DNA from 3 places in the Weissella sp. MSCH1 genome. Region 3 is predicted to be linked to each of the others. Evidence: predicted binding sites of a transcription regulator. Region 3 holds the regulator's gene; each other region holds the start of a gene.
What was found. The regulator Rex, encoded in region 3, represses fermentation and respiration genes when NADH is low (regulators of the CRP and FNR family bind a similar motif). The targets are predictions, from matches to a motif close to TTGTGAANTANTTCACAA.
Positions count from the first base shown of each region.

Region 1 (7,161 bases), on a different contig from region 3:
ACCACATAGTAAGCTCAAGCCAGTCCAGTACGAATTACCCTTAGGTAAGGTGACGGTCCGCGGTAAGGTTGATCGGTATGATTTGGTTGAAACTCCGACTGGCAACTTTTTGACGATTGTTGATTATAAGTCAGGCAAGCGGACATTTGATTACACCCAGGCCTTCGCCGGGTTGGAGTTGCAATTAATGACTTATTGGACGGCTATGCTGGCGAATGCGACGGTGTTACCACCAAGTGAGATGGGCGGGGCCGTCTTCTGGTCACTCCAAAATCCGTGGATTAAGGTCAAGGATATCGCAGGTGATACATTGGCTGATTTACAGACGCAAGCTGATGTGGCAGCGGCAAACCAAGGTACCTATCGCGGGGTTTTGCGCAATGATGAGGCCTATATTGAGCGACTTGAGGGCGTCGATGGTGTGAAGGCACCATTTGCCATCAAACGTAATAAAAACGGATCGTTTGCGAAGGCGGCAGACGTCGTCGATGAAGCCGATTTGGATATTCTGTTGGCCTTTAATGAAGTCAAAATCCGCCAGATTGCGAGCCAAATTTTGGCCGGGCAGTTTCCGTTGTTACCATTCCGCGATGGCCCAAACAAAACTGGGATGATGTATACGCCGTTTAAGCCAGTCATGATGTTTGATGCCATGATGGGGAATCAGTATCGCAATATTAAAAAGCTAGATGCTAAGGATGCTTTGGCAGCGATGCAATCAGTTATTACAGACGAGGAGGACGACTAGACCATGAATTTTACAGCATCACAAGAAGCCGCCATTACGGCACGCGGTGAAAATATTTTGGTGTCTGCCTCAGCGGGATCGGGTAAGACTCGTGTGTTGGTTGAACGTGTGACCCGTCGCTTGTTAGCGGGGGAAAATGTAAATGAGTTTTTGATTGTGACGTTTACAGAAGCCGCTGCTGCGGAAATGAAAGAGCGACTTGAAGGTGCGATTCGTAGCGCCTTAGCCGAGTCTGAGGGTGCACAACGCCAACACCTGTTGAAGCAATTGCGATTGTTAAACGTCGCCAACATTTCAACGTTGCACGCGTTTGCTCTGCGGTTGATTGAACAATATCACTACACTATCGATTTGGACCCCCAGTTCCGTCTATCTGATGATGCCGAACGGACGTTGTTGATGATGGAAGTGTATGGCGATCTATTAGAGGCGCGTTACGCTGATGACAAGGGCCAAGCGTTTGCCCGTTTTGCTTCGCAATTCGCTTCAGGGTCGACGGACGATCGGACGTTGCAGGAAGCCGTTTTTACGCTGTTCAACTTTGCCATGGCGCGACCAGATACGACAGCGTGGTTAGAAGGGTTGGCTGCACAATATGAAATTGCCGGTTCGTTGACTGAGACGCCGTTCTATCAGAATCAGATGTTGCCAATTATGACGTCTGAATTGCAGACGCTAGTGACACAGGCTGAGCAATTACTGAATCAAGCGCCCGATACGATGGATGAAGCGCCTGCTTTGAACCGTTTATTAAATTTGCAGACGGATACCGACACCTACCAACGGTTATTGCAAGTCGTCCAGGATGCGACGGTTAGTTGGGACGATATGCGCCAAGCCTTTTTGTCAGCCGATGTGATGGGCTGGGGGACTGGCGCAGACGGCAAGCGCAAGAATTTTACTGCAAAGCATGATCCTGAACTAAAAGCCGCCTGGGAACTGGTGAAGACCCAGCGTGAACGTATTAAGGAACGATTGGAGGCATTACAAAAGGGCTTTTTTGCCTTGGATGAAGCGGCCATGCAACTAGCTGTGCGTGGGGCTGGTGAAGTCATTACCGAATTAGTCGCATTTACGCAAAACTTTCGTGAGGCCTTTTTAGCAGAAAAGTTACGTCGTAAGGTCCTAGATTTTAATGATTTGGAACACTTTGCGCTTCAAATTGTCAGCCAACCGACAGTGCAGGCTGAGTTGCAATCACGTTATAACGAAGTGATGGTTGATGAGTATCAAGATACGAATCAGCTGCAAGAAGCGATTTTAAGTTTTATTGCGAGCGGTGATAATACGTTCCAAGTGGGTGATATTAAACAGTCGATTTATAAATTCCGTCAGGCGGATCCAACTTTGTTTGGTCATAAACTCGCGACGTACCCACAAACGCCGGGCAATACGTTGATTACACTGCAGGAAAACTTCCGCTCACAACCAAACGTCACGAATTTCATCAACTTTATTTTTGCGCAAATCATGAGCGACGGGTTGGGTGATGTTGAATACACTGGCGAAGCAGAATTGGTCGCCGGGGCCGATTATTATCCAGCTGACTTGCCCAAAGAAGCGGAAATGATGGTGTACCTAGATGATGGGACAACAACAGACGATGCTGATGACGGTCCGGAGGTTGCCAATGAGTATGGCTTTACGAAAGCAACGGGTCAAATTCGGATGATGGCGTTGAAAATTAGGGAGTTAATCGACACCAAGTTTGAAATATTTGATCGTAAAGCCGGCGAAAAGCGACCGGTGACGTATAGTGATATGACGGTTTTGGTGCCAACTAAGAATCAAAATTTGGATGTCTTGGATGTGTTCCGTGAAATGGACATTCCCATCGTCGTTAATGGGGCAGAGAGTTATTTCCAAACGACTGAAATTTCAGTCATGATGAGCTTGTTGCAGGTGATTGATAACCCACACCAAGATATACCGTTGGCAGCAGTATTGCGTTCACCACTATATAACATTGATGAAAACGGCTTAGCGTTAATTCGAACGCAAGCGATGACGGAAGATTTCTATACAGCGGTGCAAGCGTTAGCAAATAATGCGTTGACAATTGCCGTTGCCGGCGTTTCTGAGACCCAGGTTAATGAGACGATTGCGGCGGTGCAACGTTTCCTAGCGGATTTGGAGAGCTTCCGGACGTTGGCTGTCCAAAACCAAATTGTGGATTTGCTATGGCAGATTTATAACACAACGGGGTGGCTGGATTATGTCGGTGGGTTACCATCTGGTCCGCAGCGTCAAGCTAATCTGCATGCATTGTATGAACGGGCTGCCGCTTACCAAAAGAGTAGCTTCGTCGGCTTGTATCAATTTATTAATTATGTGACGCAGCTACAAAGTCAGGACAAAGACCTCGGTGAAGCGGATGCAAACGTGGCGAGCGACAGTGTCTCATTGATGACGATTCACCACTCGAAGGGGCTGGAGTTTCCGATTGTGTTTGTCCTGAATAGTACCCGTCGCATGATTAGTCAGCGCGAAACAATGGGTGACATTCTGCTTGATGCTGAAGCTGGGGCCGGGATGGATTACATTGATTTGGATCACCACCTCAAGCTACCGACGCCACAACGCGAATTCGTTAAACAAGCGCGCGTTCGTGGCGCTTTCGCCGAACAATTACGGGTGCTCTATGTTGCGCTAACGCGTGCTGAACAACACTTGTTTATGGTGGGGGCGTATGACAGTGTGAAAGCCCTATGGGATAAGTGGTCGTTAGCTGAAGCGGGCACGGAGTGGATGTTGCCAGAGTGGGCCCGCCTTGAAGGAAAGTCGTTCATGGATTTGATGGGGATGGCCTTGATGCGCCATCCAAAGGCACCAGAATTGGCTAACGTGCTGACAGCTTACGATGATAAGGATGTTGTTGATTTCGGTGAAATTCGGACGAAAGCACCAAAGCAACCGTTTAACTTTGGCTTAGAAATCGTGAATGGGGCTGATTTACGCGCACTAGTTGATGCCTATCAAGCGATGCCAATGTCTGAGTCGACATCAGAAAAGACCGGTGCCACGCAGGACGGCATCATCAATGATTGGCGTTCGGTATTGCAATTTGATTATCAATTTGATGAGGCGACCCGCGCCACGGCGTACCAGTCAGTTTCAGAAATTAAACGCTTATTTGAAGATCCAGATTTGGCAGCTGGTCGCGGCTTAGTCGATGGGCGTATCCAAGCAGATGAATTTGCAGGATTGCGTTTTACGGATGAAACATTACCGGAGCCAACCTTTATGCAAGAAGCAGAAACGCGTATTTCATCAGCTGCGATTGGAACTGCAACGCACTTAGTTATGCAACGCGTTGATCTATCGACAGGAGCACCGACTCAGGCTGACTTGCGCGCGCTGGTGGCCGATTTGGTTGACCAAGAGTTAATCGAAGTTAAGGTGGCCCATCTGATTTCGTTGTCTAAGATTGAACGTTTCTTCACGAATTCGCCTTTGGGCAAGCAAATGGTGGCGCATGCTGACTCTTTGCAACGTGAAGTGCAGTTCTCGCTTTTGCTGGATGCAGATCGTCTGTACAAAGACTTCCAGGGATCAGAAAAAGTTTTGATTCACGGTATTATTGATGGTTATTTCCAAGTTGATAATGAGGTGTGGTTGTTTGATTATAAGACTGATCGGGTAACACCTGAAACAGCGACTGAAACACTCACGCAACGTTATTCAGGTCAATTGAACGTTTATGCACAGGCGCTAATAGCGATGGGAAAGCCGATGCCACGTCGGTTTATTTATGCCTTTAGTGCAGAGAAAATCATCGCATTAGACTAACTTAAAAGAAGTGAAGCGTCCGCCATTTGGGAGGGCGCTTTTTTCAGGTTCCGATTTATAAAAACACACAAAAAATTCTTGATTAGATTCCAAGAAAGCGCTTGCAAAAGAAAACAACTCGTTTATAATAATGTTTGTGAAGAAAAGAACAAATAGTCATTGTTAACACGAGGAGATTAGACATGAAAGCAGCAGTTGTTCGTGAAACGCCAGATGGATTTGTAGACTTGATTGATGATTGGCAACCCCGCGCCTTGGGATTTGGTGAGGCGCTGGTTGATGTAGAATACAGTGGTCTTTGCCACACTGATTTGCACGTCGCCAATGGTGATTTCGGTAATCCGAATGAGATTAATCCACGCGAATTCCGTCGTGTTATTGGGCACGAAGGAGTTGGAATCGTGACGAAGCTTGGTGAAGGCGCATCGGATTACTTGAAGTTAGGTGATCGCGTTTCAATTGCTTGGTTCTATGATGCTTGTGGAAACTGTGAGTACTGCAACACGGGAAATGAAACGTTCTGCCGTAAGGTGCGTAATGCTGGTTTCTCAGTTGATGGGGCGATGGCGCAACAAGTAGTCGTCAACGCTAAATATGCGGTTAAGGTGCCAGAAGGTCTTGATCCGATGGAAGCATCATCAATTACATGTGCCGGTGTGACAATGTATAAGTCGCTTAAGGTCGGCGAAACAAAGCCAGGTCAATGGGTCTCGGTAGTTGGGGCCGGTGGTTTGGGTAACTTGGCCATCCAGTACGCGCACAATGTGTTTGGTGCCCACGTGGTAGCAGTCGATGGTAACCCAGACAAGTTGGAAGCAGCTCGTCAAATGGGAGCCGAATTGCTCATCAACCGTAAGACAGAAGACGTGCCTGCTATTATCCAAGAAAAGGTTGGCGGGGTACACAACGCACAGGTAACGGCTGTTAACACACAAGCGTTTGATCAATCAATTGCGTCATTGCGACCAATGGGTAAGTTGGTTGCCGTGGCATTGCCAAAGGGTGACATGCAGTTGAATGTTGTGAAGACGGTCTTGGATGGTATTGAAGTGAAGGGCTCACTTGTTGGAACACGTGAAGACTTGAAGGAAGCCTTCCAATTTGGTGCAGAAGGTAAGGTTAAGCCAATCGTGACGCGGGCTGATATCCGTGATATTAATGATGTGATTGATGCGATGCACAACAACAAGATTACTGGTCGCATGGTCTTTGATTTCAAGAGTCTCTAAAAAGTTAAATTGTGTGATGTGATCTGAATAATGGGTTCCACGTGAGAGGGAACATTCAAAAGGTCATCGCGCAATTAACAACTCCTAAAATAACGAATCTTCCGATGACGATAAAAAACAACCCCTGACAGCGGATACGCTGCAGGGGTTGTTTTGTGTTATCAATTAATTAGCCAGGCGACGTTGGCGACGTCTTGAGGCGCGGTCGAGAATAAAGGTGACGACTACGAAGAGCATCATGATGCCAAACATTGAGGCAAACAAGGCTTTGTATGAGCCGCCATCAATCATTAAGCCACCGTATAGTGGGCCAACCGCACGACCAAGTGAGATGGCCATCGTCATGAAGCCTTGCGCCCGACCTTTGGCGTTGGGGTCACTGATGTGATCGATCCAAGCGGGCATTTGTGGGCTAGCAAACATTTCACCAATCGTCAAAATCATGAAGGTGAAGATGAACATTGGATAGGTCTTCGCGTTCATTAGGAATAGGAATGATACCGCGAACAAGGCGGTTCCGCCTAAGACAGTGAGTCGGAATGGCAGCTTTTCGATGATGCGGTCTAGCAGACCTTGCCCGACGATAATCACGATACCGTTAATCGTCCATAGGAATGAGTAATCTTGGGTTGTCATCCCCAAATCAGTCATGTGCGTTGCAACGACGGTTTCCCATAGAATATAACCCATATAAAGGGAGAAGGCCAAACCGAGCAAGGCATAAATCAGCACAGGCGTCCTGAAATTGCTCTTGGCAGCCTTAGCGGCGTCTTTAGTCGCTTGGGCGGCGAGTCCCTTTACGTTGAAGTAGCGGAAAACCATGATTGAGAAAATAAGATACATGATTGTTGCGCCACCGAAAACGAATTGTACGCCGTGATTGAATAGAAAACCGACAATAGCGGTTCCGACGACGACACCGACGTTCATGAACAGATATTGCAAATTGAAAACCTTACGGGAATCAATCGACTGAATCGTGGCCGCATATGAATTTAAGAGCGTGTAGATAATTCCATCTGCAAACCCTAGAATTAGCATGAAAATTGCAAAGACTGGCCAGGAATGCCAAAAAGTCAGGGCCGCCAACATAGCCGTTGCTAAGGCGACAGCACCTAAGATTGATTTGTAAGGGCTCCAACGATCAAATAGATGACCACCAACCCAACTACCAATCATCATCATAATCGAGAGTCCCATCACGACCATGCCAGCCATGGTCATGGTCTCATGTAAGACATTGTGCATGTACAATGTTGCGATGGGCCAAATGAGTGAGGCACCGGTTGATTGGAATAATGTGGTGATATAGAGTATTGGCGCTTTAATCTCAACGTGTTGCGGTTTGAGCGCTTCGCCATCTTGTTGTGATGACTGGATTGCCATAAAATCCTC
Region 1 is NZ_JBJMBA010000030.1:49,299-56,459, reverse strand. Features, by position in the region: gene ACJ28U_RS02575 (PD-(D/E)XK nuclease family protein) at 1-748, shown strand, start outside; gene addA (helicase-exonuclease AddAB subunit AddA) at 752-4,537, shown strand; gene adhP (alcohol dehydrogenase AdhP) at 4,720-5,766, shown strand; gene ACJ28U_RS02560 (MFS transporter) at 5,932-7,152, opposite strand.
Region 1: the regulator Rex is predicted to act here: its motif matches at 4,672-4,689, upstream of adhP (alcohol dehydrogenase AdhP).

Region 2 (7,161 bases), on a different contig from region 3:
TATTTGATGCATCCTCAAACTTGTGAAATTCAACAAAAACAAAACTAGACCAACATAACTCCAGAGCCTCCGGAAGGCACAGGGACAAATCCCTGGCCAACATTAAAAAATGCCCCAAAATCTGTACGAAATCAGGCCATTTTGAAAAATTTTCAGGGTACGATCCCTATCGGGCTCGAAAAAGAAGTCCGGAATCTTGACATCAGAGCCATGTACAGAAAAAAGCAACGTTAGCTATTATTCTACGAAATTTAGCTAACGTTGCTTTTTTAATTTTAAAGGATTAATTCACTTTAATAATAGTTGTACCCAGATTCGAAACGGTCATAGTTCCAACCAGAGCTTACCCAAGTGTTATAATAGTGGGCTGTTCCACCATAATAAGTTGTGTAGTGCCATGCATAGTATGTTTTTTTACTCGTAAATGCGTTGATATCATATTGTTGATAACTTGGTACACTACGTGCTGATACTGACTCAACTGCCACAGTTGACGCTACTCCAATACTCAATGCAGCCAACCCAACGGCTGCAGCTGTCCTAAATCCCTTTGGCATAATCATTACCCCTTTGCCTTAATAACTGTTATGCGATGATATGAAATGTTCATAAGTATTACTACAATAATCGCAAACAAAAGTATTATAACACCATTAGAGAACGTTAAGTTAGTATTTTTAGTAACTTGGATTAAAGAGCCATTTAGTATTTTAGGAGCATTTACATAGACGCCAGGAATAAGCTGAATAAAACTATTCATAAACGAAAAGATAAAAGGTGCGATAATTTGAAGTAATAATACTCCAACAGTCAAAAATGCAGCCAACATCTCAGATTTGGTAAGGTTACTTATAAATTGTCCTAGAACAATTGCAGCCAATAAGGATAACGTTTGTAAAATGACTGTTTTGATCAGCATATGCCCGATTGGCTGAGTAGCACCCAAAGTCTCATTTTGAATAATAATAGGGAAGTTAGGATCTCCTATACCATGGAATAGCGAAGCTAGTCCGAAAGCAAATAATATCAGGAAAAAATAGCTTGAGACCACTACAATTCCGGCAGTCAGCAATCTGTCAAAGTCCAGGGCTATATTGTTTTTTGGAATGAGATTATCCATATTTTTACCGTTTTGAAATTTCCAAGTAAATATGGGAATAATAACAAAAATAATTACAGCAAACCAAAACCAAGGAAAATATATGGTTAATGAATCAAATAGAAAATTAAAACCAGTTATACCGAAGGCGGGTATTTCTGGATATACGTTATGCTTTTCAACGTATTCTAAAACTGCTTTTTGAGATTTAAAATCTGCTATTTGATCATCACGTCCACCAGCTTTTTCTAGTGATGCAATATCTTGATTCGTTGTGAAAAGACTATTCTTAGCGGCTTTAGCCCAATCTTTATTATTGAAGGCATCTATCGTTGTCTTCTCATGGCTCATCCTTGCAGAGATGAAATCGTCTACGAATTTAGAGTCCATTTTTACCTGTTTTTGATTATATGTGTAATCCGATTCGGCAAATTTAGCTAAATTTGAATTATTTGCTGCTCGATTATTGCCGGCATATATACCGATGACACTAGCAAAAATCAGAATCATTGGAATAATAAATAATTTTTTTCGAACAATAGCCTTAATGTTAAAAATTGTGAATTTAATCATTATAAATTAACCTTCCATCATTTAAAGAAATCGTAGTATTTGCTAAATCAACTAATTCTTGCGGCTGATGCGTCACAAAAATAATCATTTTCCCCTCATTTTTGGCAGATTTTAATATTTTTTTCAAAATTTCTGAATTAGCATCATCTAGTCCATTGTTCAATTCATCCATTAGCCAAACTTTGGTATCTGATATCACATACAGTGCTAACACAAACATTTGTTTCATGCCTAAAGAATATGAATTTATTTTTTTGTGTACAAATGAATCTAGCTTTAATAATTTCACGGTGTCATTAATGTCAATATTACTGCTCCAAAACTGCTTATATAAGGTCAGATAATCATATCCTGACATGTTGGCATCGAAAATAAAATCATTCGGCAAATAAAACGTCTCGCTAGATTTATAGTCATACTTAATATTTCCCGAATAAGGAATTAACCCTGATATGGCATTTAATAACGTGCTTTTTCCAGATCCATTACGAGCCATAACTAAGTAAAATTTATTGTTAGAAAACGACATGGATACATTGTTTAAAACAATGTATCCGCCAAACTGAACATGCAGTTTATCCAAAATGAGCATGAAACTCCCCCAAAAATATAAAATAATAGTAATATGTAATTATATCTCACATTATTCGTATTACCAAAAAATTTACTTTCACTAGTTATTGATGATGGAAATATATAACTATTACAGGTGCGCCTATGCTATTAGTTTACAGAGCAGAAGAAAATATGTCCGTAAATCTAGCATAAGAGCAAACACAAATTTTTAATATAAGTAAAATCAACAATCATATTAGACCTATACCAAAGCAAGGTGACATAACATCGATTATCCCAAGTCCCAGCCTTACCAAGGCCTGACGGCTGATTGCTCACCTCGTTAACTTCACAAACTTAAAAAGAACCGATCGGGGCGTTTCACAAACACCCCGATCGGTCCTTTTTCACAATTTAGACCAATTCAAAAATAACCAGCTTAATTAGCCACTTAGACGAACATATAGTATACTTTTAAACATCAAATTTTAAGTACATGTACAAAAAAATCCAGTCGCTGTCCGTTTTTTGGATGGTGACTGGATTTTTTTCTATCAAAAAACAAGCGATTACTTCCGTAATCAACGTATAATTTGTCAATATTCTGACTGAAAAAGCCTAATTAAATTAACTATCGGTTGCTATGTAAATCCTAACCCTGACAGCTAATAATTGTTATTACATCAACAATCGTTGCTATAATATGTTCGTATCGATTAATTATATAGATACAATTTACAGATAGGATGGATAAATAATTATGTTTCATTTAACTACCCCAAAGGCGAATATTAAAGAAATTTCGATTAAAAGTATTTGGTATGGTCTGATTGCTGGAATGATATCCGGCATGGTAAAAATTGGTTGGGAGAATTTGTTCCCACCACGAACCATTGCTCGTAATTTAATTAACCCTCCCCAACATATGGCCATGCAGTTGGGTGTACCCAAAAAACTTGTTGAGTCCTTTGTTTATTACTCTCAAGATCAAAAGGTATTCTGGTTTACACTTATTCTACATTTTTCATTTGCAATTGTATTTTCAATTCTTTTTGTCTTTATCTCACAATATTGGCCTACCATTGGACTATGGCAAGGAACGCTATACGGTGTTGCATTGTGGATTATTTGGCACATTATTTTAATGCCGGCATTTGGTACAATACCAGCACCATGGAATCAACCTTTCGCTGAACACTTCTCAGAATTTTGGGGACACATCGTCTGGGCATGGTCTATTGCAGCAACAGTATATTACTTAATTGCCAAAGACCACCACGGACATTTAAAAAATATCTAAATTAAAACTATTTGTTGATTTAGCGATACAATAAAAGTGTTTCACACAGTCTTTCAATATTTTTTAGCTTATCTATTCAACAACAAAAAGCTAGTCACTGTCCGTTTTTTTGGACAGTGACTAGCTTTTTGTTTCTACCAACTATCGGGCGGTTAGTTAGGTTGTTGCGGTAGCAACTTCTGATACAAAATTTAAGCACTTACACACAACAAATTTATATGTTGTGTGTAAGTGCGCATTGTCAGCAAAACGCTGACTGGTGGTAATGAAATGATGGCTATATCTTATCTGGTAAAATACCCAATTATCCAAATATCCGACGCCAAAAACCTTTTTTATTCTCGGCGCCGTTTGCGCTGGTTTCTGACACAACTTCTTCTTGCTGTAATTCAGTTTCCAATGACAACACTTTTTGTTGCTCCGATTCCAATTGCAGCTGCGCTTTAAGTTGCAATTGTTGTGCTTGATCAGCTAATTTCTGTGCTTGCTTAAGTTGCTGATTCAATTCAGCAATCTGTTCATCTTTAACCGTCAATTGAGATGATAATCTTTGAATTTCTGATTGGGAAAAGTGTTCATCTTTGTGTTCATTCTGTTCAGCAAAGTGTTCATTTTTCTGTTCAGTGTCCATTTTAGATTGAACAGTTTTTAACTGTTTAATTTGTTGACTAGTATAATTACCAGTCAATTCAATACCATTTAACTTTGCTCGTTTATAGAGAGTTGTGCGCGATATCCCCAACTCATCAGCAAGTGCTTTTACAGATTTATATAAGTGTTCAGTCATGTGTTCACCTGTCCATTTATTACTGTTCAAAGTGTAAAGCCTAACTGAACAGTTTGTTATTCGTAATCTTCGGCAGTATCTGCCCACCAATCTGCTAATTTTTGCTCCTGGGTTAGATCAATACTATGTTCATTTTGATAATCAAATTCTTCATCACCCAATAGCCGCTTTTCTTCATCATATGATAATTCAGGGTCGAAGGGGAATTCATCAGAGACGTACACACGTTTCAATGCGGCAGCAAGATATTCTTCAACACTCATACCTTGCTTACCAAGAACCTTTTCAGCAAGTCCAACCCAGTCAGCATCAAGTTGAACAACGTGTAATTTCTTTTTATATTCGCTCATAATTCCTCCATTTATCAGGCTGTTCAGTACGGATATGGCCTTGATCATAACAAAGTAATACCTTAATAATAACAAGTTAACACCTAGTTAATACCCTAATTTTAACGACTGGCTATCGCAATAAATAACTGCAAGGATCAATGTAACGCTATACAACGACCGCTGGACAAATTTGTATAAGTGAAATCCATCTGCATTCGTGCCCCGCGTATTCTTTACACAGGATACCTATAAGCCTTCGGCAGACACAGGGGAAAGCCCCTTGACCCCTTGCATGCTCACGCCTTAAAGACCCAATTATTAAACACCACGTTGAACAATAGCTCAATCAGGCGTTGCGGATAGCCTGCAAGGCTCTCTCTCTCGACACTCCACCAACTATCCCCTTAATGGGGCTAATTGGTGTGTTTCGTTGAGTGCATCTCGCAACGACTGATATTCCTATCACAGTAGATTATGTTCAAGCTACCCCTTACAACCTTTGGTTATGTTTTGACGTTGTTTTATATCTACTTGTGTCTATTTATATGGCTGACACCTAAAAACGCCTCTGAGAGCTTCTCAGGGCGTTTTTTGACATATGGTAACTGTTTAACCCATGACATAACGCTAGGACTACTGACTTCGAACGATTACTCGTTCAGCTTTTCCGCATGCTATATTTCTTCATCACGGCGCAACCCGCGATCGGAAAACTAACCGCTACCCATTGTGTTGGACGATTAACTATCTCTTCTCCACGTCTCTGTTTTTGCTGTCTGTGGAGCATACAGCAAGGTTCTTCACGTGCCGTCCTACTCTCCATGTAGGCTTCTTTGTCCTGAGTGCGTTCTACTCTGTCGCCGTAACGTGGCGGGTACCGAGTGCAAAAAAATACGAGAGACAATGTGACCCGATTCAGTCACATTGTCTCTCGTCAGAAGTTGTTCTTTTCTTGACGCATTCTCTGTAAGTACCTTATAATGTACTTACATCTTGAATGACAACGTGCTTTGAATGGTGATGCATTCTTTGCACTGGCACTTATCTTGCTTGCAGGCTTGATAAGTGCCTTTTCTTTTATATTTGATTAGTTGATGTCTTAACTTTAACCAGCATCAGCAATACTTGCAAGTGTTTATTTTTTCATTCTGCACTTTTTACCACCGTATTTTGAAAATATTATGTAATAAAACTTTATAATTAAAATAAAAAATGAACGACAGTATTATCGTTCATTTTTTATTTTAATTATAAAGTTTATCGGCTAGCTTATCACCAGCCTTATCAATTTCCTTTGCTGTAAGAACAGTTGCTACTGAAACTATCCCTACTAAAACTAGTGAAGTAACAGCTGTCACTTTTAATATCTTATTAATCATGAGTAACCAACTTTCTTAAAATTATTGTTATTGTACACGCGTATCATCATCTGTAGACGTAACCGATTTCATTTTTTCAAATCCGTCTGTTGTCTTATCTTGAACTGATTTTCCTACCTCAGTTACACGATCTTGTATAGTTACTTGTGATTCCTCGAATTCTGATTTAGTTTGAATATCTATTACTTCAACATTAAGTTCAACTAGAGTAAGACTAGTTGCTTCTTCTATCTTTTGAGATACAACTTTACTAATATCTTTATAAATATCATGTGCGTTATGACCAAATTCAACAACAATATTGAGATCTACAGCAACCTGTTCTTTACCAACCTCGACATTAATTCCATCTGTTGGATTGTCACTATTAACGATTTTATTCTTAATATTAGCTACAAAGCCGCCATCTACGCCTAGCAATCCTGATACATTTTCAATTGCATAACCAACAATCTTTTGGATTACTTTGTCATCAAACGTCAATTGTCCTTTAGGAGCTACAGTCTCCTGTGTTACTGTCTTATTTTCCGTAGTCATAAATTTATCCCCCCGCATTATTTATTAAAAATGTCATGTAACAATTTACTTAATTGGATACGATTATTATCAAACAAAAGGCCTAAGAAACCGAATATTCCTGTTATAAAAACTACTAGTATCGTTTTTATGAAGCCAAATTGAATTAATAAAATAGTAATTACAAAACCAATTAAGCTACTTAAAAAAACTACTGTCTGTTTACGATCCATACTCGATAAACTCCTAAAATTAAATAACTCGCGATGCTTTATTATTACGCTTATTAGATTGATTTACCTTTATATTTACTCGAATAGGTGATTTATCAACCCCAGATAGTAAGCTTCTCAAGCTATCAGTTAAGTTTTTTTCTACTCGTGGTAAATCAGATATAATCGATTTTTTGTATTCAGAATCGGCGGTAACGTTAAAACGCTTAATATGTTTAGTGTTTTTGATACTGACTTGAATATTACTTAATCCTTCGCCGGATAACTGTGTCTTAATAAAACTGTTGATTCCTTCATTTCCCAAAGACAGTGTGCCTTTCCCTGAGTTAATTAACAAAATAGATTTTCTTTGCCGAGGCAACGCTATTACAACAATTAAAATTACAC
Region 2 is NZ_JBJMBA010000017.1:1,885-9,045, reverse strand. Features, by position in the region: gene ACJ28U_RS00520 (hypothetical protein) at 294-557, opposite strand; gene ACJ28U_RS00515 (hypothetical protein) at 563-1,672, opposite strand; gene ACJ28U_RS00510 (ATP-binding cassette domain-containing protein) at 1,665-2,264, opposite strand; gene ACJ28U_RS00505 (YagU family protein) at 2,988-3,527, shown strand; gene ACJ28U_RS00500 (hypothetical protein) at 3,832-4,314, opposite strand; gene ACJ28U_RS00495 (hypothetical protein) at 4,371-4,664, opposite strand; gene ACJ28U_RS00490 (hypothetical protein) at 5,891-6,025, opposite strand; gene ACJ28U_RS00485 (Asp23/Gls24 family envelope stress response protein) at 6,053-6,562, opposite strand; gene amaP (alkaline shock response membrane anchor protein AmaP) at 6,794-7,161, opposite strand, start outside.
Region 2: the regulator Rex is predicted to act here: its motif matches at 2,900-2,917, upstream of ACJ28U_RS00505 (YagU family protein).

Region 3 (7,161 bases):
TACGCACATTCATTTTAACGATTTTTTCAAGTACAGGCACGGTAATTTCAGGTGACAAATACGGCAGCGCACATCGGGTTAATTCCAACTCATAGCGTGTCCAAAAAGGTAACGCCAATAACTCTTTGAATACCACAATTGCCTGACGTTGCTTTTCATCATCACGATCTGTGTTTTGTCGGAAATAAAGCATCCAAGTTAACCAACCATAGTGGCGGTATCCGGTCTGCTCTTGCAATCGTTGAATTTCAGCCTGAATAGCTGCGCCACCTGCATGGTCTGTAACAGACAATTGTTTAATGCGTTCAGCTAACAATCTGAACGTTGTATCTTCTGGAATAATCAATTCCGCCAATTCTGTTTCAGTCAGTCCTAATCCATAGACTAAATGATAAAAATCCGTTATTTCAATATCCGCATCCCCTTTAACAAAGCGATAGTACGTCGCCCGGTTCAAACCAGAGTACGTTAACAATTGTGTCAACGGGATGTTCTTGGCTTTGCGGATATCGTTAATTACTTGACCTACATGATCAGTCATCTGTCTCTATAACCCCCCAGGCAATTCGGAACAAAATAACAAACGTTTGCGTCACTTCCCCCGCTTGATCAGGATTGTCATGAATTGCCTTCATAAACCGACTAATTTTTTGCTCGGCATCTAACAAAATTTGCGGATTATGTTCACGCCACGCCTGCTCGATATCAGCCAAGGCCCGTCGGTATGGGGCATGCTCTAAAACGTATTCGGCGGGGGATAGCTCATTAATAAACCCCACAAATTTTACATAGTCATCGTAGTTTTTCCGAGTCAGCACCGTCTCAGCCATTATCAAGATATTATCAGACCAAATCGTTGTCACTTCTACAGCGGGAAAACGCTCGCGAAATTGCTGTTTATCAATGACGTATTTTTGAAACTCGGCGAGCACTGATTCAATTGGTGCATCTGGTGACAATGAGATGAAGTATAAGGTGACTTCTATCGCTGTCCATAGGTCTGTTTTGGCCACTAACCGGCGCATTTCCTGTTTCAACAGGGCTTTTTGTTCCTCATCGTCAAACACCAGTGCTAACGCATATTCGGCAATCAGCAACACTTCCCGGTCAGCCAACAGCTGAAACTCCTCAACTTGCGCCTCTAAATCGGTAATGATTTGTTTAGCAAGTGTGAAATCGCCCATCCGCATGGCGCGCCCAAATTTCATCAAAAAACGACCATAGGCCGATAATTCGCCATCTTCAGCGTAGGCAATTAAATTAACGGGACGGCCACCCATAAACCGAATTAGCCGAATTGCTAATTGTAAATTCAGCGGAGTCTCCCCTTTCATCACCCGATAATAGGCCGACTTACTCATCACGTGTTGATCAATGTCTTTCGTATGTATCCGGCGGTTCTGCTTCATATGCCGCATCGCCTCTAACAGACGTTCACTATGCTTATTCATTACGCCACTACTTCTTTTTTATAGTCATTACTAGCAGTGTATCAAACATTTTTGTGATTAAACAGGTCGCCCATGTCCCAATCATAGGACACTTTTTATGAAATTATCACCCTCATTCTGAACCGGTTTCCCGTTATTAGCAAAAAACACTTTGTTTACCAGTACGTAGCGGTAAACAAAGTGTTTCACGTATGATTTAAGCTTCAGCCCCACCAAAATTGTTGATGAAGTAAAGCAATGTTTGTAACTCGTTCGTCAAGTCAACGTTTTGCACGCGGACGTCATTTGGGACGTCCAAACGTAGTGGTGTGAAATTCAAAATTCCGTGCACCCCAGCCTTTGCCAAACGGTTAGCCAAATCTTGGGCAACTGGCGCTGGAACCGTCAAAATAGCCACATCAATCCGTTGATCTGAAATCTGCTTTTCCAAATCATCAAGACTGTAAACTGGCACACCAGCTTGAATCGTGTTCACGATATCTTCGTTGATATCAAAGGCTGCCGAAATTCGCGCATTAGAACTTTGGTGGAAGTTAAAGTTCAACAAGGCTTGACCAAGATTTCCAACTCCAACTAGGGCAACTGAAGCCAAAGTATCTTGATTCAAAATTTCACCAAAGAAAGTCATCAACGCCTTAACGTCATATCCGTATCCGCGCTTTCCCAAAGCACCGAAATATGAAAAATCACGACGAATTGTCGCTGCGTCAAATTTTACTGCATCAGAAAGCTCATTTGATGAAACACGTGTTGTGCCCGCATCCAGCAAAAGCTTCAAATAACGGTAATAAATTGGCAATCGCTTTGCGGTTGCGCGTGGGATGTCATGTTCTGCCATGTCAGCCGTCCTCATTATTCTTTATTTTTTTATCTCTAAGTTATTTCACAAATAAATTCTCACTTGTGAACTCTCTATCCTTATTAATAGTAACATATAACCACCTTTATGTGAACTAAATAACAATTGTTTTTCACAAAAGAAAAGGACCACTCGTCCGAAAAAGTGGTCCTAATGCCTAAATATCGCCGTTTTTCAGACGGATTTTTAGCCAATAATTTTTTCATTAATGCTTTGGCTTACCCTTGTTTTTGCTGTGCTTACGCTTCGCCTTTTTCTCCTTTGCAAAGCGGTCCGTTCGTGACACAACTTCCTCAGTGGCTTGCTTCTTAGGCGCTTTCTTACCTAGGCGGGGCTTTGCTGGCTGCTTTGGTTTTACTAAGGTTGGTTGTTGACCAGCCACTGCTGCCGGCGCGGGTGTTGGTGCGCCAGTTGAGCCAGAAAATGACTTAGGTTTAGCCGCTTGTTCAACTCCCGTTACAAGTTGGATGTCAACAGCAACCAAACGACGCAAATCACGTAAATCGTGGTCATTTCCAAACGAAATGACCAAACCATGCTTACCCATGCGACCAGTACGGCCAGCACGGTGCGTATACGTCTCACCAGTGCGTGGCAAATCAAAGTTAATAATTGCAGGCAAATCGGGAATATCCAAACCGCGGGCTGCCACATCAGTCGTCAGTAGGAATTTTGCTGTCCCCTTGCGGAAGTTTTCCAATGACTTTGCACGCGTTGAACTAGAATCACCACGAACTAGCGTTGCCATGGCGACGTGCTCGTGGGCTAGGAAACTAGCCGTAATCTTCAATTGCTTCGTCGTGTTAAAGAACACGATGGCTTGGAAATTCTTGCGGGCAGCTAACTGGCGCAACCGCTTATTGCGTTGCTCACGGGCTGTTGGCCAGAACTCATGGGCAATTGCGGTTGGGATTGGCACATTACGTTGGTCAATGCGGTTAAATTCACGGTCGAATAACCCAGCCGCGATTGTTTGATCGACTTCTGTGGCACCAAATAACGCCACCTGCACGTCTTGATCATCGACGGTATCCCAAACGGCATCAATTTGCTTAGCTGTATCTTCGGTTAAGAGTTCATCCGCTTCGTCCAATAGCAATGTGCGCAAACGACGCAACTTTAACTTACCATTATCAACGAGCTCAGCCACACGCCCAGGCGTCCCAACAATCACTTCAGGGTGCTTCTTCAATGCATCCAATTGACGCTTAACATTGGCCCCACCTGTTAAGGCCAACACCTTCAAGTCTAATAGCGTCGCCCACTCACGGACCACCCGTGTCGTTTGCATGGCCAACTCTTGTGATGGTGCCAAAATAAGGAGTTGCTCACCATCCCCTGGCACTAAAGTCGGCAACAAGGGCCATGTAAAGGCCAATGTCTTACCAGTTCCTGTTGGAGCCAGCGCATCGATTGATTCACCATTTACCAGTGGTTCAGCCACGGCTTCTTGGATTGGCGTTAGGGTTGTAAAGCCTACTGATGCCAAACGTTCTTCAAAACGAGTATCCATTCTTTTTCCTCATGTCATTTCGTTTACTTTTCGTTCCTTTCATTGTAACAGAAAAGCACGCTTCATAACTGTTCGCGAACAGATTATGAAGCGTGCTTTTAACAATTACTTATCTGCTGGGAAAACAATACCGGCATCTTGACGCAAATTAGTTAACACAATATTCACGCGTTGACTCAACGTCAGCAATTCGCGATATGTCGCGTCTTGACCAATTGGGTCATTAATAATCGCTGCGAACACTTGCATCTCTGGCACCATTGGATTTTCTGGTGCTGGTGTGCTAATTTCAGTGTCGTTACCAGCGCCATCTTTATAAACGACTTCACCCAATTCAGCGATTGAATCAATCACAATCGTGTCACGCATCCCCAAAATTTCTGAATGCAAATAACTGTTGGCTCCCTTACCAAATTGAATAGTCACATCAAAGTCAGCATAGCGCAAAACGGCAATCCCGCGACCGTCTGCCCCATTACGCAATGGCGTTGCGAAATAGTGACTTTCTTGTGGCATCCCAAATAGCTTAATCGCGGCATATAATGGATAAACGCCTAAATCAGTCAAAGCACCAGCACTAAACTCACGAGTTAAGACATTCGGCTCCTTACCTGCCAAATAATCATCAAAGCGTGATGAATACTTTTCATACACTAACGTTGCCCCAGAAATATGCGTCATCTCTGCAACTTTCGCTTCAATCGCTTTAAAATTAGCCTGATGTACGTGACGAGCAGCCTCAAATAAGCGGACATTTGGGTGCTCACGCAAAGCCGAGTAAACTGCTTCATATTCCTTAGTATTTGAAAAGGCCGACTTTTCAACAATCACATGGAGGTCATGCGCAATCGCCTGCAGCGTTTGCTCATAATGCAAGCTGTTTGGTGATGCAATATAAACGACTTCAATGCCACTCTCATAAAAGGTAGCCAAATCTGTATATACCGCAACTTCACCAAAATCTTTGGCAAACGCCTCACCAGATTCGGTGCGTCGTGAGTAAACCGCTGTTAGTTGGTACGCTTGCGATTCATGCGCCGCTTCCACCAACATCTTCGTAATCCAATTTGTGCCAATAATCCCTAACTTTAACGTCATCATTCACTCCTTAGTTAATCTAATATCCCACTTTAAAGCGCTTTCAATAATGCTATTGTACCATCAAAATCCAAAAAAGCTCATCAATCATTTGAAATGACTAATGAGCTTAATTGGGTTATCGATAGTTTTTAGTTTTATTAAATTAGTCCTTAACGAACACAGTGACAGATTCAATGTGTGTCGTTTGTGGGAATTGGTCAATTGGTTGAACTGGGCCTTGAATGTGGTAACCGTTCTCCAAAATTTGAACCGTATCACGTGCCAATGTTGCTGGGTTGCAACTAATGTACACGAACTTTTCTGGTTCCATACCAGTTGCAGCATCAATTAATTCTGGCGTCAATCCCTTACGTGGCGGATCAACGAAGATGACGTCTGGTCGCATACCAGCTTCATGCCATTCAACCATCTTCTCTTCAGCCTTACCAAGTTCAAACTTAGCATTGTTAACCCCGTTAATGTCGGCGTTACGCTTGGCGTCATCTACGGCACCAGGCACAACTTCAACACCCAAAACAGACTTAACACGATCAGCGATGGTCAATGAAATCGTTCCGATACCTGAGTAGGCGTCAATAACTTCTTCATCACCAGTCAAGCCGGCCTTATCAGCAGCCAATTGGTACAACGTTTCCGTTGTTTGTGGGTTAACTTGGTAGAATGAGTTTGGTCCGATGACGAACTTCTTACCGAACAACGTGTCGGTAATCACATCCTTACCCCAAAGCGTGTTATTCTTTTCACCCAAGATAACATTCGTCTTCTCTTGGTTCACGTTTTGAATGATTGACTTTACTTCTGGCAACGCTTCACGAATATCCGCGACAATCATTTCAGCCCCAGGCACCTTCTTTGAACGCGTGACCAAAACAACCATCATTTCGTGGCTGTAGTAACCGCGACGAACCATGATGTTACGGATAACACCAGTGTGATCAAATTCGTTATAAACTGGAATGTGGTACTTACGCAAGATGTCACGAATAACCACAATAGCCTTGTCAATTTCAGGGTCTTGAATATAAAAATCTTCAATTGGCATCAGGTTGTGTGAACCACGACGGAAGAAACCTGTCGTCAATTCACCACGCAATTCACGCGTTGGAATTTGTGCCTTATTACGATAACCAGTTGGGTTTTCCATACCAAGCGTCTCAGAAACTTCAACATCAACGTGTTGCTTCTTGAACAATTCTTGGATTTGCGTTTGCTTGAAACGCAATTGGGCGTCGTAGTTCAAGTGAGCCAACGGCGCAATCCCAGTTGTCAACGCCGCAACATCAACATCCTTATTACGATCAGCAGATTCCTTCAACGTCTTAATAACGCGACCAAATGCATACGTTCCTGCAACCTTCGTAATACCAACCCGAATTTCTTCACCCGGAACAGCGTTTGCTACGAAGATCGGAAAATCATCAACCTTAACGACTCCGTTTCCTTCGTACGTTAAGTCGATGACTGTTGCGTCAAATTCTTGGTTCTTCACCACTGGCGCTTTTTTCTTCATCATAATCTCCTTTAGTTGGCCTTTTCGACGACCAAATGTACTTACATTATAGCATAGTCAGAACTCTCACTTAATGAAATCCCCGTGAGAATCCACATTTAGAAAATTTCATGAAAACTAAAAAAAGACAATTCGTATTCAGAAACGAGACTTGCGATAATTAACTTAATGATTAAAACAATATAGCAGGTATCAATATGGACTGGATGCTACAGAAAAAAGAACGTGAAAAACTTTGGTTGAACACCTATTTGCTACAACAGAATACAGACACGGTTGCCGTCAAACAAGTTGTGAAAGAATTGGGCTGGTCACGATACCTAGTCCAAAGCAATGGCATTGACTTAGTACGTGATCTACAGGCCTTGCAGCCTGACGCACCGACACTCATTGCATATGACGAGCATAAAAAAATGTTTTCAATTAATCCCGCTTTGGAAGCTGCTGAACACGCCCTGCGTCTCCACTATCTCCACCAATCTTTGCGGAATGCGTTTCTTAACGATTTGTTCTTTGAACGCCTAACAAGTTTGGAAGATTTTGCTGAGCGCCATAATACCAGCATTTCTACAGCTCGTGAAATTAAACTCTATTTGGCTAAAAACTTAGCACAATTCGATATTAGTATTAGTGATGATTTAAAATTAATTGGGAACGAACGTGGCGTACGTCAACTTGGGTTCCAAATCGTCTACCACTACTACGCTGCGCAAGAAGAACCCTTTCC
Region 3 is NZ_JBJMBA010000031.1:26,498-33,658, forward strand. Features, by position in the region: gene ACJ28U_RS02760 (hypothetical protein) at 1-541, opposite strand, end outside; gene ACJ28U_RS02765 (hypothetical protein) at 534-1,451, opposite strand; gene ACJ28U_RS02770 (redox-sensing transcriptional repressor Rex) at 1,648-2,289, opposite strand; gene ACJ28U_RS02775 (DEAD/DEAH box helicase) at 2,516-3,823, opposite strand; gene ACJ28U_RS02780 (Gfo/Idh/MocA family protein) at 3,929-4,921, opposite strand; gene rlmD (23S rRNA (uracil(1939)-C(5))-methyltransferase RlmD) at 5,067-6,434, opposite strand; gene ACJ28U_RS02790 (helix-turn-helix domain-containing protein) at 6,632-7,161, shown strand, end outside.